DNA from 3 places in the Mesorhizobium bavaricum genome. Region 3 is predicted to be linked to each of the others. Evidence: riboswitches for the same ligand, from Rfam matches in the RefSeq annotation. Region 3 holds a riboswitch; each other region holds the start of a gene.
What was found. A riboswitch is a leader RNA that binds a small molecule or an ion and turns the genes downstream of it on or off. The one in region 3 is predicted to bind cobalamin.

Region 1 (5,624 bases), on a different replicon from region 3:
GAAGCGGAATCCCATGTCGAGCAGCCCCCGGATCAGGGACATGGGAAGTCTGCAGAACAGGATGTTGGCCTCGGGACGCTGCTGGATTTTCACGCGAGGCACCAGGGCCAACCCCCGCGCGAGCGCCGATGCCATCGAATTGGCATGGGTCGCGTTGCGAAGCCAGACACCGTCCCTCAGATAGCCGTCCATTTGCGCCGCCATGAAGCGCATCTTGGAACTCAACTGGCCGGCCCGCTTGCGGCGAAAGGCGATCGTGCTCGCGAGATCTCCGCGGAACGAGACGACCGCATCGACCCCAAACGTTCCATTCTTCGTGGCGCCAAATGACACAAGGTCGACGCCGGCCTTCCACGTCATCTCGGCTGGCGAGCAGCGCAGAGTGACGAGGGCGTTGGCGAAGCGAGCACCGTCCATGTGGAGCGGCAGGTTCGCTGACCGGCAGATATGTCCGATCGCCCTGATTTCGTCGAGCGCGTAGACCGATCCCATCTCGGTCGCCTGCGCTGGAGGGCTGGACCGAGTGGATATCGCCTACCATGCGCGTTGCATTGGCCGCCAAGGCGTCGATGTCGATTTTGCCAGCCTCGCCTGGAAGCTGCACCAACTTCGCACCGGCGGTGTAGAACTCCGGCGCGCCGCACTCGTCGCGGTTGATGTGCGCGTCGGCGTGCGAGAGGATGCTGCCCCATGGCGGCGTAATCGCCGCGAGCGCCAGCGCGTTCGCCGCCGACCCCGTCGAAACGAGGAACACGTCGACCGCATGCTCGAACACCTCGGCGAGCTGGCGCTCGATGGTATGCGTCAGCTCATCGTTGCCGTAGGGAAGCGCCTGACCCGACGCGCATGCGGTGATGGCTGCGATCACCTCGGGGGAGACGCCGGCGATGTTGTCGCTGGTGAAGCCGCAGGGGCGGGTCTGCTTGCTGTCGCTCATGGTCTTGACGCTCGTTTCATCCATTGAGCGTCCAAGCTAGACGGTTCGCCGCGCGCTTATTGAACGATATTCAAACGGAGAGGTAACGTGCCGGCGTCACCCCCAACACCGCCTTGAAGTGTCGGGTCAGGTGGCTCCTCCGATCTGACGGCTGAGGAATGGTCGCGGATACAACCGTTCCTGCCGGGCGCGGCCAAGACCGGGTGGCGCGTGGTGTGGATCTTCGCGAGGTCTTGAACGCGATCCCCTACATGGCCCGATCGGATGGCGGCTGGCGCATGCTGTCAACGGATTTCCCGCCCATATCGGTCGCGGTCGAGACGCCTTACGGATACGCCCACGGACTGCGCCAGCTGGCTGGAACGTCCACCGGCCTGACCACCGAGCAGCAGGCGACGATCAAGGCGCTGAACGCAGGATACGCCAAACTCGAAGCCGAGTACGAGCATGCCAACGAACTGGCGGCCGATGTTGACGAACTGCTACCCTGCGGCGGCTACGGCCGCACTCATTGTCGGATCTTCGACGAAGTCGGACATGAGACACAGCGCTAGCAGAATGATCGCGTTGTTTTGCAATGATTTTCTCATTTGGCACGACATATGCGGGGGCTCTCCCGCATGAGCGCTCCGTCAATCTCGATTGATGCGAGCAGGATTCAATCAAGGCGCAGTGCGTCGCTTTTGAAGATCAAGGAGAGAAAAGTATGGCGAGAGCGCGAATTGGCGTGGCGCGGGCAATGACAGCGGCTGTCGTCCTCATCGTTGCGGGACAGGCCAGCGCGGCAGATGTTCATCAAGCCGCGAGCGTCCCGCAGGCAGAAGCCCGGGTCGCGGAAGCGCCAAGCCCCTGGCAGATCCGCCTGAGGGCGTTGGGGGTGATTACCGAGGATTCGGGCTACGTCAATGCGGTACCCGGCTCTGGTCTTTCCTATTCGAACACCGTGACGCCGGAACTCGATATTTCGTACTTCTTCACGGACAACATCGCCGCCGAACTCATACTCGGCACCACCTATGCCAACATCGATGGCCAAGGTGCGATCGGCGGGCTTGGCAAGGTCGGCAAGGTTTGGCTGCTGCCGCCAACGGTGACATTGCAGTATCATTTTACCGATTTCGACGCCTTCAAACCCTATCTCGGCGCCGGCGTGAACTATACGATCTTCTATCATCAGCAAGCCGGCAGCGCCGATGATCTCAAGGTCAAGAACACATTCGGCGCCGCGCTGCAGGTCGGATTCGACTACATGGTGGACGAGCACTGGGGCGTCAACTTCGACGTGAAGAAGCTTTTCCTCAAGCCCGACTTCGACGTCACTGTCGCCGGCGCCAAGCTCACGGGCAAGGCCAAGCTCGATCCCTGGTTGATAGGCGCAGGTCTCACCTACCGCTTCTGAGGACGAAGCGCACTTTTCGAAGTCCGCGCGCGGATCTTCCGTGCCGAGAAGTGGACCCGCGATGGTTCTTAAAGGAGTTGTTGGCATGCGCGTAGAAAACGATCATTGCGACGTGATCGGTGTGCCGGCCGCTCCCACGCAACTTGATCGTCTTTCTTCTGCGATTCTGCGGCAGGGGGGGATGGCGCGAGTGTCGCTGCCAGGCGATGTGGTGACCTGGGCGGCAGCCCGTCACCAGACGCTCAGGCAGATGCTTTCCGACCAGCGTTTCAACAAGGACTGGCGACAGTGGCGGGCGCTGCAGGACGGCGAGATTCCCGAGGATCATCCGCTGATCGGGATATGCAAAGTGGACAACATGACCACGGCGCACGGCGCCGATCACCGGCGCTTGCGCGGCCTGCTGTCCAGCAGCTTCGCGCCCAGTCGTATCGCCTTGCTGGCGCCACGGGTCGAACAATGCGTCGATCGACTCCTGGCCGAGATGGCGCAGCGCGGCGGCAGTGCCGATCTGATGAGCGAGTTCGCCGCTCCGCTGCCCACCAACGTGATCGCCGAACTGTTCGGTTTGCCGGACGAACAGCGCGAAGAGATCGTCGCGCTCACCTACAGCCTGGCCAACACCTCCGCCACAGCCGAAGAGGTGCGACAGACGCGGCAGCGCATCCCGGAGTTCTTCCGTCGCCTGATCGCGCTCAAGCGGGGCCAGCTCGGCGATGATCTGGCTTCGGCCCTGATCGTCGCGCGTGACAAAGGCGAGCTCGTTTCCGACACCGAGCTCATCGACATGCTGTTCATGGTGCTCTCTGCGGGCTTCGTGACCACCGCCGGCGTCATCGGCAATGGCGTGCTGGCATTGCTGACGCATCCGCAGCAACTGCACTTGGTGCGCAGCGGCCAAGTTCCGTGGTCACAGGCGATCGAGGAGATCCTGCGCTGGGGCAGCTCAGCGGCCAATCTGCCGTTCCGCTATGCCACCCAGGACGTGGAGATCGACGGATGCATGGTCCGCCGCGGCGATGCCGTCCTGATGGCGTTCCATGCGGCGAACCGGGACGAAAAGGCCTTCGGTCCCGGCGCCGACAGGTTCGATGTCACCCGGCGGCACAACCCGCACCTGTCATTCGGCGAGGGGCCGCATTCCTGCCTGGGCGCTGCGCTGGCGCGCCTGGAATTGCGCTGCGCCTTCCCCGCGCTGTTCGGGCGGCTGGAGGATCTGGCGCTGACCATCGCTGCGGAGGACGTCGTCTACATGCCGTCTTACGTCATTCGCTGCCCGCAGCGCCTGCCGGTCAGCTTCCGCCCTTCCGTCGCTTAGAGAGTGCGGCATTCACCGCGGATTCGGTGATTCTCGGTTCGCCGGGATGGCTGGTCTCGCACGAGGGGGGCGAGCATGCCCGGTTACGCACGATCGTGACGCCGGCCTTCAGCAACCGCAGGGTGAAGCTGCTCGCGCAGCAGGTCGAGGCGATCGCCACGCAGTTGTTCGAGACGCTGACGGCCCAGCCCCAACCCGCCGACCTGCAGCGCCACCTCTCCTTTCCGCTACCGGACGTGGTCATCAGCGCGCTGATGGGCGAATGCGCAAGCACGCTGAGCAAAGCCGAGCGGGGAACAACTACCGGGATTCCCGGGGGACCGTGACGACCTGGCCCGACTTTACGCCCTTGAGCCCGGCGACCTCGATCTGATCCGGCGTCGCCGATGGGGACAAGGACCTCTCCGAGCCTGCACTGATGAGAGGCGGCATCATACGCGGCTTTGGGCGAAAGAGACCGATCAGCGCAAGGGCATTATTCGCATCATCACATAAACATCCCGTTATATGTATTGACAAGGAGCGAAGCGGCTGTGATTGTGCGTATGTCATGGTTCTCCGCGCGGCACTGCCGTAGCGGAGCTAAGAGGGAAGCCGGTGCGATGCCGGCGCTGCCCCCGCAACTGTTAGCGGCGAGCCAAGCCCATTGGTGTCACTGAGGCGAACGGCCTCGGGAAGACGGGCAGAGGCTTTGACCCGCGAGCCAGGAGACCTGCCACGACGAACAACGTCCACGGGCGGGGTGTCTCGGTGGTCGCAGTAGCCCGGCTTCGTGCCGCCTGCTCGCGCGTTCCTTGTCCCCACGCCCCAACCATCGGGGTATGGCATGACTGTCTCTCAACAAATTCCTGTGGCAACGCTCGGCGTGCCGCGTATCGGTCGACGGCGGGAACTGAAATTCGCGCTTGAAAGCTACTGGTCCGGAAAATCTCCCGCTGCCGACCTGCTCGCGACGGCGAAGGCGCTACGCGAGGCTAGCTGGAGGGAGCAGCACGATCACGGCGTGTCGAAAATCCCGTCCAACGATTTCTCGCTTTATGACCATGTGCTCGACACCGTCACCATGGTCGGCGCCGTGCCGGCACGATACGTCTGGACTGACGGCGAGGTCCCACTCGATACCTATTTCGCCATGGCGCGCGGCAACCAAGGTCAGAACGCTGATTGTGGACATGCCGGTGACGAGCATGCGGCCAACGGGCATGGCCTTGCCGCGATGGAAATGACCAAATGGTTCGACACCAACTATCACTACATTGTGCCGGAACTCACGGACGATCAGAGCTTTGCCCTCTCGTCGGCGAAACCGGTCGATCATTTCCTCGAGGCCAAGGCGCTCGGCATCCACACGCGCCCGGTCCTGCTTGGACCGGTCACCTTTCTCAAGTTGGCGAAGTCATCTGAGAAAGGTTTCAACCCTGTCGCGCTCCTGCCACGGCTGCTGCCCGTCTACGAGGAGCTCCTGCGGAGGCTGAGGCTCGCGGGAGCCGATTGGGTGCAGATCGATGAGCCGGCCCTCGTGCTCGACCTGATTCCCAACGAACGGGATGCGCTCCAATTCGCCTACTGCCGGCTGTCAAAAGCAGCACCGGAGTTGAAGATCATGGTCGCTACCTATTTCGGATCGCTGGGAGACAATCTCGAGACCGCAATTTCTCTGCCCGTGGCGGGACTGCACGTCGATCTCGTGCGCGCTCCAGAGCAGTTGGAGCCCGTCGGCCGGCTCGCGCAGAAGGACCTTGTGCTCTCGCTCGGGCTGATCGACGGGCGCAACGTCTGGCGCGCGAACCTGCCTGCCATACTTGACCGCATCAAGCCGATCGTCGCCGGCTGGCCGCTGGACCGCGTGGAGATCGCCCCGTCCTGCTCGATGCTGCATGTGCCGATCGACCTGGACATGGAGACGGCACTCGATGCGGATGTGAAGTCGTGGCTCGCCTTCGCGGCGCAAAAGACCGGCGAACTGGTCG
Region 2 (5,624 bases), 1.6 Mb from region 3:
CGGGCGCGTCGGTCCTGGCGACGCCGGCTTCAGAGGCGAGGCCGGTTTTCTGCGCGGTGTCGACGATCAGCTTGGCCAGACGATCGCGGCGGCGGCGGTCGAGCCCGTCGGCCTGGGCGTATTCGTCGACCAGCCGCTCGAGCCGGTGCTGGTCCTCGTCCAGCCCGGCGCCGGTCAATGGCGGCGGCAAATGGCCAAGAGTCACGGCGGCGATGCGCCGTTTGGCTTGTGCCGCCTCGCCGGGATTGGAGACGATGAAGGGATAGATGACGGGCAGGGGACCGGTGACGATCTCGGGAAAGCAGTTTTCCGAGAGCGCAACCGTCTTGCCGGGCAGCCATTCCAGCGTGCCATGGGCGCCGACATGGATGAGAGCGTGGACGCCGAGTGACTTGCGCAGCCACAGGCCGAAGGCGATCAGGGCATGGCGCGGCGGTAGTGTCGGGTCGTGATAGTCGGCGCGACGGTCCGCGGAGCGGCCGCGATCGGGGGCGAGCGCCACGGTGACGTTGCCGAAGGTGGCGGCGCGGAAGGGGAATTTTGCGGAGCTGGGTGCCTCGCGCAATCCGGTTTCGTCTTCCGCCTTCCCCCAAGCCGCTTCCACCGCAGCCATTGCAGCCCTTGGCAGTTCGGTCGAAAAGGAGAGATAGTCGCCAAGCTTCAGCCCGTGGTTTGAACTTTCCAGCAAATCCAGCAGCTCACGAGGCGTTTGCGGAATCCCGTCAACCGCATACCCCTGTTCCTTGAGGTCGTGCAGCATGGCCAGCACGCTGGACGGCACGTCGAGGCCGACGGCATAGCCTGTGCGGCCGGGCGCACTGGGATAATCCGGGATCAGGATCGCCAGCTTGCGCTCGGCGCGGGGCGTTTCCTGCAGCTTGATGAAGGTCGCGACGCGGTCCGCGACTTGCGCGACGCGGTCGGGCTCCGGCCGGTTGGCGAAGGCGCGGTGACCAAGTGCGGGATCGACCTCGGTCTCGCCCTTGAAGGAAATCGCGCCGGCCAGGATGCGGCCGTCGAGCTCCGGCAGCACGACATGCATGGCGAGGTCGGCGGGCGCCAGCCCGCGCTGGTTGTTTTCCCAGATATCGTGGCGGGTGGTGGCGACGATGACCTGGAAGACAGGCACGCCGGCGCGGTCGAACAGGGTCTCAACACCGGGTTCGGCGCCGGACGCGAAGGCGGTCGCGGTGATGATGGCGGCAGGTTTGAGCGTGGTCAGTGCGGTTTCCACGAACGTCAGGGATGCCCGGTCCTTGAGGCTGGAGACGAAGATGGGGACCGGGTTGATGCCGCGCTGCCTGAGCGCTTCAAAAAGGGCGTCGATGGGCGCGACATCGGCGGCGAGCAGCATCGAGCGGTAGAACAGGATGGGGGTGACGGGGGCGTAGACGTGGGAAGGATCGCTACCGTTCTTGGACATCCGGACGACATCCAGGTCATCAACGACACCGCGCCCCGGCTCATAAAATCCCGCCTTCGGTACAGCCACCGGTGCTGTGACGGTGCTCTTGGCCCCAGCCAACCGCGCCAGCTTCTGCACCAGTGCGCTCATATTGGCCGGGCCGCCCTCGCGGAAATAGTCGAGCAGGCCGTCCAATTCCTCACGCGACAGCGTCGAGGCTTCGATCAGGCGCAGATCCTCGTCGCGGCATTCGCCGGGCAGCAGCGCCAGTTTTATGCCGCGTGCGCGGGCGGTCGAAGCAAGCTGGTCGCAGCCGTATCGCCACCAGTTGTAGCCGCCGAGGATGCGCACGAGGATGATTTTGGCGTGGCGGGCGACGCTGTCGATCCAGAGGTCGACGGACATGGGATGGCGCAGGTCGCGCAAGGCAGCCAGCCGCATCGAGGGCAAGCGGTCGGCATCGGTCTTCCATGCTGCCGCCAGCCCGGCGAGATCGCTGTCGGTGAAGGACAGGGCCACGATATCCGCCGGCGTCTGCCGCAGATCGACCGGCTCGGCGAGGTCGTCGAGCGAGGCGGAGGTCGTGGTGAGGATGTGCATCGCGGTCCGTGGTGTGCGTCAGCCGGCGAGTATACGCTCGATCGCCGGGCGGTTCAGCCCCTTCAGGCCGATGACGACGAGGCGCGAGCGGCGGTCGTCCTGCGCCGTCCAGGCGCGGTCATAGTAATGATTGACGCGCGGTCCGACAGCCTGCAGCAAGAGCCGCATCGGCTTGCCGCCGACCTCGACAAAGCCTTTCACGCGCAGCACGTTTTCTTCCTCGGCGGCGGTAGCGACGCGTTTTGCCAGCTCATCCGGATTGGCGATCGACGCTATGTCGACAATAAAACTGTCGAAGTCGTCATGCTCGTGGTCGAGCTCGTCGTCGTGATGGGTCTTACGGTTTTCGATGTCATCCTCGACGGCAAGGCCAAGGCCGAGCAACACCGACGGATCGACCTTGCCCTGCGACGTCGGCACGATCTTCACGGCGCGAGCGATGTGCTCGTTGATGATGGCGTTGGCGCGGGCCGAGCCGGCGGCATCCATCAGGTCGCTCTTCGACAGGATGATCAGGTCGGCACAAGCGATCTGATCCTCGAACACTTCCTCGACCGGATCGTCGTGATCGAGTGTCGTGTCCTGCGCGCGCTGCGCCTGAAGTGCGTCCATGTCGTTGGCGACACGGCCTTCGGCCAGCGCCGGTCCATCGACGACGGCGATGACGCCATCGACCGTCACGCGGCTCTTCACCGTCGGCCACTGGAAAGCCTGGACCAGCGGTTTGGGCAGAGCGAGGCCGGAGGTCTCGATCAGGATGTGGTCGACCTTCGGCGTCAGCGACAGGATCTGGTCGAGCGCCGGCACGAAATCGTCGGCAACGGTGCAGCAGATGCAGCCATTGGCCAGTTCGACGATGTTTTCCTCGGGGCATGTGTCGATGCCGCAGCCCTTCAGGATCTCGCCGTCGATGCCGATGTCGCCGAACTCATTGACGATGATGGCGATCCGCTTGCCGCCGGCGTTTTCCAGGAGATGGCGGATCAGCGTCGTCTTGCCGGCGCCGAGGAAGCCGGTGACGACGGTGCAGGGAACGCGGGAGACGGAAGCGGTCATGATCAGTCCTTCAACAGGTCGAGGGGAGGGATGCGGGCGACGAGGCCACGCTTCAGGCTATCGGGGCGGCCACGCCAGGGAATGAGGCCGTCGGTCGAGGTGGCGAAGAGTTTTGCGCCAGAGACGAGGTCGGCGCCGCTGGTCGCGGTCAGGTCGCCGAAGACATAGCTCCAGCAGCCATCGCGCAGGATGGCGGCACTAAGCCGGCGCTTGCAATTGCCGAGGCATTCGACGCTGCGGACCCGAACATCTTCGCCAGAAGCGGCGCGGCGCGTGTCCTCGGCCAGCAGTTCGCCGGCGCGGGGATGGGCGTCGGAGCCGGTTTCGTCGCGACAGGAGGCACAGACGATGACGGTGACGCCGGCCAGGGCATCATCATGGCCGGACGAAACATCCGCTGTGCCAGCCGAAAAACTGCTGTCATGGTCCAAAAATCGAACTCCTTGCCCGGAAACCCGCCGGGCGATCGGATTCTGTAGTCGTAGACGGCAGGTCTCCTGGCTCGCGAGTCCTCGCCTTGGTGCCGCCTTCCCGGGACCGTCCCAGTGGCTTTCGGCCTTGGCTCTTCGCTTACAGTTGCGGGGACAGCCGCGGATTTGAGACCGAGATCCCGCACCGCATTCCCTCTTGGCTCCTCTCGTTGAAGAGAAGAGACCGTCTGGAACGGATTTAGGCTTTTGCGGGCAGTGGTGTCAACGCGAGCTTACGACACGGTCAGGTCGGCCAGCGCCGGACCCAAATCACCAGCCGGGGTGACTTCGAGGCGTTCGAGCCCCAGCCATCCCTGCATGGACTTCAGTTCCTCGAACAGTTGGGCTGCGGTTTCAGCCGGCGCGCCGGGCTCTGCGTAAGCAGCATGGACGCGTAACACGCCGGCCGGTCGGTCGGCCTTGAGGTCGACGCGAGCGACGATCCTGTCACCGAGCAGGAACGGCAGGACGTAATAGCCGTATTGGCGCTTTTCGGCCGGCGTGTAGATCTCGATACGGTAGTGGAAATCGAACAGTCGCTCGGTGCGCGACCGTTCGAAGACCACCGGATCGAACGGCGCCAGCAGAGCGCGGGTCTCGATTTTTCGTGGCAGGCGGGCGTCTTTATGAAGATAAGCCGGCTTGTCCCAGCCTTGGACGCGTACCGGCAACAGCTCGCCGAGTTCGACCAGTTCCTCCAGCCGGCCTTTCATGTCGGCGGGCGACAGGCGGTAGTAGTCTCTTAAGTCGCCGGCCGTCGCAATGCCGTGGGCGCGGGCCGAGATGCGCAGCAACTCGCGATGCGCGTCCTCGGCGGCCGGCACCGGCAGGTCGAGGATCGCCTGCGGCAGCACGCGCTCCGGCAGATCGTAGAACCGCTCGAAACCGCGACGGTGGGCCGTGGTGATGCGCCCGGCCCAGAACAGCCATTCGAAGGCATGCTTGGCATGGCTCCAGCCCCACCAGCCGCCGGAGCCTTTCTGGCCTTCGAGCGCGGAGGCGGCGATCGGGCCGCGATCGACGACCTCGCGGTAGATCTGTTCGATGTAGCCAGCGTGTTCGCGGCCCCATTTGGCGAGGCCGAGATACATTTCATCGCCGCGCTCGGCCCGCTGCATGCGCCAGCGCATCAGCGGGTATGTCTCGACCGGCAGGAAGGAGGCCTCGTGCGCCCAGTATTCGAATACCGTGCGCTTGCGCGTCACGGCCGCGTTATCAAGCAAGGCAAGCGGGTAGGGGCCGAGGCGCGAATAGAGCGGCATATAATGAGCGCGCACCACCGCACTGACGGAATCGATCTGCAGCAGGCCGGTGCGGGCCAGCACGCGGGCGAAATGGCGGCGGTCGGGCGTACCGACGGGGCGGGGATCGAGAAACCCCTGGGCGGCAAGCGCGATGCGCCGGGCCATGGGGAGCGAGATCTTTTCCTTCATGCAGGCGTCACTCTGAGGGTGGTTGGCCGAAGTTCTGATGGGTGATTCCGGCCCATGCTAGCAGGGTTTTGGCGGCAACCATGTCAGGAGAGAAAAGTGGAGTAAAAAGCGAAGGAAATCAAACAGGAGCGGATCGGACCAGTTTCCTCGGATATGCCGTCCAGCACCGCGTTTTGAACAAGGTTTGACTTGCTTCGTTGGAAGTGCTGCGCTAACCCTCGCCGCGTTGCAGCATAGGCCCTTAAAACGGTTCAGCGGTTAAACTGTCACGCTTCCGCAATAGGGTCCGGTGCTGTAATCAAAGTGATTGCGCCAACGGAAAGCCGAGCATGAACGCACTATTGAGTTCGTACCTGCCCATCGTCCTGTTTATCGGCGTGGCGCTGGTCGTCGGCCTGGCGCTGCTGGCCGCACCCTTCCTGGTCGCCTACCGCAATCCCGATCCCGAAAAGCTTTCCGCCTACGAGTGCGGTTTCAACTCGTTCGACGACGCCCGCATGAAGTTCGACATCCGTTTCTACCTGGTGTCGATCCTGTTCATCATCTTCGATCTGGAAGTGGCCTTCCTGTTTCCGTGGGCTGTGTCGTTCTCGAAGATCGGCATGCTCGGCTTCTGGTCGATGATGGTCTTCTTGGCGGTGTTGACCATCGGCTTTGCCT
Region 3 (5,624 bases):
GCCTGATGCTGAGGATGGCGGTGGGCCTCAACCTGGTGATGTCGGTGATCCGGCGCATCTCACCCCTCGGGCTGATGTCGGCGCGCCGGCAGGCGGATGCCGTGAAGCAGTCTTTCGGCCAGTTCGATATCAGGCCGAAGAATCCCGACATCGCCGTCGGCGCGCTTTCGGGCGGCAATCAGCAGAAGGTGGTACTGGCCAAGGAGATCCTCGGCAACCCCCGACTGCTGCTGCTCGACGAGCCCACGCGCGGTGTCGATGTCGGCGCCAAGGGCGAGATCTACACGCGGCTGCGGCATCTGGCGGCGCAGGGCCTCGGTATTCTGGTCGCTTCCAGCGAGATGCCGGAACTGATCGGCCTGTGCGACCGCATCGTGGTGCTGCGCCAGGGACGCAATGTGGCGGAATTCATCGGCGGCGTCGACGAGCACACAGTGCTTAACGCGGCAAATGGCAGGGAGGCCTGATGTCTGAGCAGAAGATTTCGGCGACAGGCAGGCCGGTGGCCGCGGCACCGGTGCATCGCGATCCGTTAGCCTTTGTAGTGCGCTTCCAGAGCCTGATCGGCCTTGTCGTTGTGGCGATCGGCGGCGTCATCTTCTCGCCGCGCCGGCATGGCGAAATCCTATTCCTCAACCCCGACAACATCGCCAACATCGTTCGCGCCGTGTCCGAGACCGGCATCATCGCCATCGGCATGACCTTCGTCATCATTACCGCCGGCATCGACCTTTCTGTCGGCGCGGTGCTTGGGCTCTCCAGCGTCGTCACCGCATCGATGATGATCTCGGGCGGCTTCGGACTCATTCCTACCATCCTGGCCGTACTCGTGATGGGCATCGTCTTCGGCGCCATCCAGGGCACCATCTCCAGCCGTTTCCGGCTCGAGCCGTTTATCGTGACGCTCGCCGGCCTGCAGGCGGCGCGGGGGCTGGCCTTGGTCGTCTCGGGCAATCAGTACATCAACATTTCCTATGGCGATGGGCCGGGGCTGGCGCCACCGGTGTTCGCGGTGCTGGGTGAGCGGCTGTTCAACAACACTGTGCCGGTGGCGACGATCGTGTTCATCGTCTTTGCGGCAATCGCAACGATCGTGCTCAACACGACGCGCTTCGGCCGCTATGTCTTTGCCGTCGGTGGCAACGAGCGCGCGGCGCGCATTTCCGGCGTGCCGGTGTCGATGGTCAAGATATCGGTCTACGCCATCACCGGCTTTGCCGCCGCACTGGCCGGCATCGTGCATGCCGGCCAGTTCAATTTTGGCAGTGCCAATGACGGCATGGGCTACGAGCTGACCGCGATTGCCGCCGTGGTCATCGGTGGCACCAGCCTGTTCGGCGGCGCCGGCTCGATGGTCGGCACGGTCGCCGGCACCATTATGCTGGGTGCACTCGCCAACATCCTTCAGCTCAACAACATCACCCCCGCCATGCAGCTGCTCGCGACCGCTGCGATCATCGTGCTGGCGGCAGTGCTTCAATCCCTCGTTCGCCGCCGCGAGGGTTTGGGTCGTTAGGAGGAATGCGGCAGCAAGTGGAAGTCAACCAAGGTCTGGCCCCGGCCCGACGAGGAGGAGAGTGAGTATGAAAACCACAAGACAAAGGCGTGCCCTGAAAGTCGCGCTTCTGGCAGGCGCTGGCCTGTGCATCGCGGGAGCCGCCCATGCTGCCGACCCGATGGTCAAGGCCTGCGCCAAGGACGGCCAGTTCATCATCGGCTTTTCGCAGGCGAACAATGCCGAACCCTATCGTCAGCACGTCAACGAGGAGCTGGAGGCGGCGGCCAAGGAAGTTCCCGGCTTCACGCTGCAGATCGCCGACGGCGCCGGCAACGTCAACACGCAGACCTCGCAGGTCGACAATTTCATCACCCAGAAGGTCGACATCCTGCTGATCTCGCCCTTCGAGGCGGCACCGCTGACGCCGGCGGTCAAACGCGCCATGGATGCCGGCATCCCGGTCATCGAACTCGATCGCAAGACGGTCGGCGATCCGGGCAAGGAGTACACCGCCTTCATCGGCGGCGACAATTACAAGATCGCGCTCGAGGCGGGCAAGTATACCGCCAAGACCTTGCTGCCCGACGGCGGCGAAGCAGCGGTGCTCCAGGGATTGCCGAGTTCGACGCCCGCGGTCGAGCGGCTTAACGGCTTCAAGGACGGCGTCAAGGAGAATGCCAAGATCCAGATCGTGGCCGAGCAGGCCGCCGACTGGGTGCCGGACAAAGCCCAGACCGCCTTCTCGGCCATGCTGCAGGCGCATCCCGACATCAAGGTGCTTTATGCCAGCAACGACATGATGGCGGCCGGCGCGCTGCTTGCCGCCAAGGGTGCCGGCAAGGACGTCAAGATCATCGGCACCGATGGCTTGCCGGGACCTGCCGGCGGCATCGAAGCGGTAGCGAAAGGCGACTGGGCGGCGACCTTCACCTATCCGACCGGTGCCAAGGAAGCGATCGAGATGTCGAAGAAGATTCTGCTCGATTGCGCCACTTCGGTGGAGCCGACAGTGACAGTGGAGACGACGGCGATCACGGCGGAAAATGCCAAGCAGATGATGGGGAAGTGAGGGAGCCAGCCACCAAGGTTGGATATGACAAGGCCCCGCGCGGGGCCTTGTTATGTTTTGGAGGCAAGACTAATCCTGCAAGGAATGGCTGCTTCGCGCCTCATGACAGTCGCAGAGATCAGTTCGCCTTGTTCTTGGTTAGACGCTCCAGCGCATCCACAATCAAATCGCAGAATTTTTGATGGTCGAGCTTCATCGCCACGGTGTGGCGGAAGTCGACCTGCTCGCTCGCCGTGCCGCCGAAATGGTGCATGCCGCCCATCTTCTCGAAATTGCAGACCGTCATGCCTTTGGTCCACCGGCCGGCAAGCTCGACGCGGATATCGGCCTTCTCGGTGGTGAAGACGGTCGGGTCGATCATGGCCGCGACGCAGCATGCGTCATGGACGGCGGGATACTCGATCTGCAGGAGGCCACCATGCGTCGTCGCGATGAACTCCCAGATATCGAGGATGAACTTGGCAATCGGGCCGCCTACCGCGCGCACCCGGTCCTGAAGCCCCGTGGTGGCGAGCGCCTGATGCGTCAGGTCGAGCCCCACCATGGTGACGTCCCAGGTGGCCCGGAACACCACGTCGGCGGCGTCCGGATCGGCATAGACGTTGAACTCCGCCGCGGGCGTGATGTTGCCCCTGGTATAGCTTCCCCCCATCGCGACGACCCGTTTCACCCGCTCGACGATGCGGGGGTCCTTGCGCACGGCAAGCGCGATGTTTGTGTAGGGACCGACCGGCACCAGAGTGATCGTCTTCGGCTCATGCGCCATGACGGTGTCGATGATGAAGTCGACGGCGTGCCGCCTATCGAGCTCGAACGAGGCGGGCGGCAGTACGGGGCCGTCGAGCCCGGTCTCGCCGTGGATCTCGACAGCCAGCACCTGATCGATGAGGAGCGGGCCGGGAGAGCCCTTCGCCACCGGTACCTTGATGCCATAGGCGGTGCATACGGAAAGCGCATTGCGCGTGGTGTTCTCGACATTGTGGTTGCCCGAAACCGTGGTGATACCGAGGAGATCGATCTTCGGATTGCCTGCCGCCAGCAGGATGGCGATAGCGTCATCATGCCCTGGGTCGCAGTCCAGGATGATCTTTTCCATATGGCACCTCCTCTGTCGGCCGAGCCTGCCGCGACTACAGACTGCCGCCGCTTGCGCCGTCAAGGTTCTCGCCCTCGGCAACCGTAGTGCCAACTCGCTCGGCCCCACGGCCACCTTCTACCTCCGGCGGCGAGCCCATTTCGAGCAGCTGCCACTGCCGCCGCCGTGTTGCGCGACAAGTGGAGTTGACATCGTCGCGGAATATCGCTTCAAACGTAATGTTATTACATTTGAATGGAGCCGCGACGTCGCAAAAAACCGTTGCGATGCGATCGATGGAAATCTACGCTGGCCCGGTGATGGTCCCCTGGCCGCAAGGCAAGGGGTGAAAAGGGAACACGGTGAGATCCCCAAAGGGTCGAGGCCGTGGCTGCCCCCGCAACTGTAAGCGGCGAGCAAAATCCGTAAATGCCACTGGCCGGCAAGGCTGGGAAGGCAGGATGGCGCAACGACCCGCGAGCCAGGAGACCTGCCATCAGCATGAGTTGACCGGACGGGGTGTGCCGGGAGGAGACGTGGACGTCGGTCTTGTCGGCCGATTCGCCAACATCCTTCCGTCGCCAATCGAGAAAGACGGAAAGTTGGACGGCGCCACAGATCGTATTCACCGCATTATTGTCTGCACGCTTTGCCGCGACGTCCCGACAGGGATCAGGTCGGGTGAAAATTTGTGCTCCGATTTGCGTTCCCGGCTCTCGGCCCACCATGAACCCGCCGTGGCGCATGGCTTCACGGTCGAGGGCGTGGCTTGCATGGCCGGCTGTGCAAGGCCCTTGACGGTAGCCTTCCAGGCATCGGGCAAGGCTGCCTATCTCTTCGGCTCCATCGATGCGCAGGCCGATGTCGTCGATCTCGTGCGATTCGCCAAGCTCTATGCCTCGCTCGCCGATGGCTGGTGCAATTCGGGACAGCGCCCGGCGGGGTTGGCCGGCAAGACGCTGGCCCGCATCCCGGGCCCGGGCAATCCGGCGGGAAACAGCCGATGACAGCGCCGGTTCTCGAAGCGCGTGACCTCAGTGCCATGGCGAATGGCCGGGATCTGGTCCATGCGGTCAGCCTGTCGGTGGCCGCGAGCGATCGCCTCGCCATCATCGGCCCCAACGGCGCCGGCAAGACGACGCTGCTGCGCATGCTGTCGGGCATGCTGCGGCCAAGTTCCGGCGAGGTGAAGCTTGGCGGGCGCCGGCTGGACAGGATTTCGGCCGCCGAGCGGGCACTGCATATCGCCGTGGTCGGCCAGACCGACCAGCCCGATCCGCGGCTGGCGGTGATCGACTATGTCGAGCTTGGCCGGGTTCCGCACGCCGGGCTGAGGCGCAGGAGCGACGAACGCGACATTGTCGTCGACGCGCTGCGCCGGACCGGCCTGCTGCCGCTGCTTGGCCGCACCATCGGCTCGCTGTCGGGGGGCGAGCGCCAGCGCGCCCAGCTGGCGCGCGCCATCGCGCAGGAGCCAAAAATTCTGTTCCTCGACGAGCCCACCAACCACCTCGACCCGCGCGCCCGTGGCGAACTGCTCGAACTCGTGGCCGGCTTCGGCATGACGGTGATCGCGGTGCTGCACGATCTGGCCCTGGTGGCCCCCTTCGCCACCAGGGTCGCGGTGATGAACAATGCCCGCCTGCAAGCGTTCGCCGCGCCGCGCGAAGCGCTGACCCAACAGCTGATCCGCGAGATTTTCGGCGTCGACGTCTTTCGTCTGCGCCATCCGACCGAAGACCGCGAACTGACGGTGTTCGAGGTGCCGAACCGCGCCGCGCCGCCATCCTGATCGAAGCCGTTCCGCCCAATCCCTGTTCAACAAAGGAGCACTTACCTTGAAACGCCTCGCCTTTTCGCTTGTCTTCTCGCTGCTGGTCTCGACAGCCTTCGCCTTCCCTGTGACCGTCGACAGCTGCGGCAAACCGCTGACCTTCGACGCGCCGCCGAAGCGTGCCGTCATCCATGACCTCAACATGGCC

Region 1: another riboswitch for cobalamin. It lies ahead of metE (5-methyltetrahydropteroyltriglutamate--homocysteine S-methyltransferase); the one in region 3 lies ahead of AC1RZR_RS25895 (DUF1636 family protein).
Region 2: another riboswitch for cobalamin. It lies ahead of AC1RZR_RS18230 (DUF1636 family protein); the one in region 3 lies ahead of AC1RZR_RS25895 (DUF1636 family protein).

Annotation. Positions count from the first base shown of each region.
Region 1 covers NZ_JBXAYV010000001.1:259,092-264,715, forward strand. Annotated here, with positions in the region: partial or broken gene AC1RZR_RS33995 (threonine aldolase family protein) at 1-961, opposite strand, end outside; gene AC1RZR_RS34000 (transposase) at 1,096-1,491, shown strand; gene AC1RZR_RS34005 (OmpW/AlkL family protein) at 1,677-2,336, shown strand; gene AC1RZR_RS34010 (cytochrome P450 family protein) at 2,422-3,654, shown strand; partial or broken gene AC1RZR_RS34015 (cytochrome P450) at 3,621-3,914, shown strand; cobalamin riboswitch at 4,189-4,388, shown strand; gene metE (5-methyltetrahydropteroyltriglutamate--homocysteine S-methyltransferase) at 4,505-5,624, shown strand, end outside.
Region 2 covers NZ_CM165566.1:3,716,317-3,721,940, forward strand. Annotated here, with positions in the region: gene cobN (cobaltochelatase subunit CobN) at 1-2,005, opposite strand, end outside; gene cobW (cobalamin biosynthesis protein CobW) at 2,024-3,061, opposite strand; gene AC1RZR_RS18230 (DUF1636 family protein) at 3,064-3,492, opposite strand; cobalamin riboswitch at 3,532-3,735, opposite strand; gene AC1RZR_RS18235 (winged helix-turn-helix domain-containing protein) at 3,765-4,964, opposite strand; gene AC1RZR_RS18240 (NADH-quinone oxidoreductase subunit A) at 5,294-5,624, shown strand, end outside.
Region 3 covers NZ_CM165566.1:5,285,558-5,291,181, reverse strand. Annotated here, with positions in the region: gene AC1RZR_RS25915 (sugar ABC transporter ATP-binding protein) at 1-467, shown strand, start outside; gene AC1RZR_RS25910 (ABC transporter permease) at 467-1,516, shown strand; gene AC1RZR_RS25905 (substrate-binding domain-containing protein) at 1,584-2,567, shown strand; gene AC1RZR_RS25900 (nucleoside hydrolase) at 2,686-3,663, opposite strand; cobalamin riboswitch at 3,947-4,154, shown strand; gene AC1RZR_RS25895 (DUF1636 family protein) at 4,164-4,649, shown strand; gene AC1RZR_RS25890 (ABC transporter ATP-binding protein) at 4,646-5,434, shown strand; gene AC1RZR_RS25885 (ABC transporter substrate-binding protein) at 5,481-5,624, shown strand, end outside.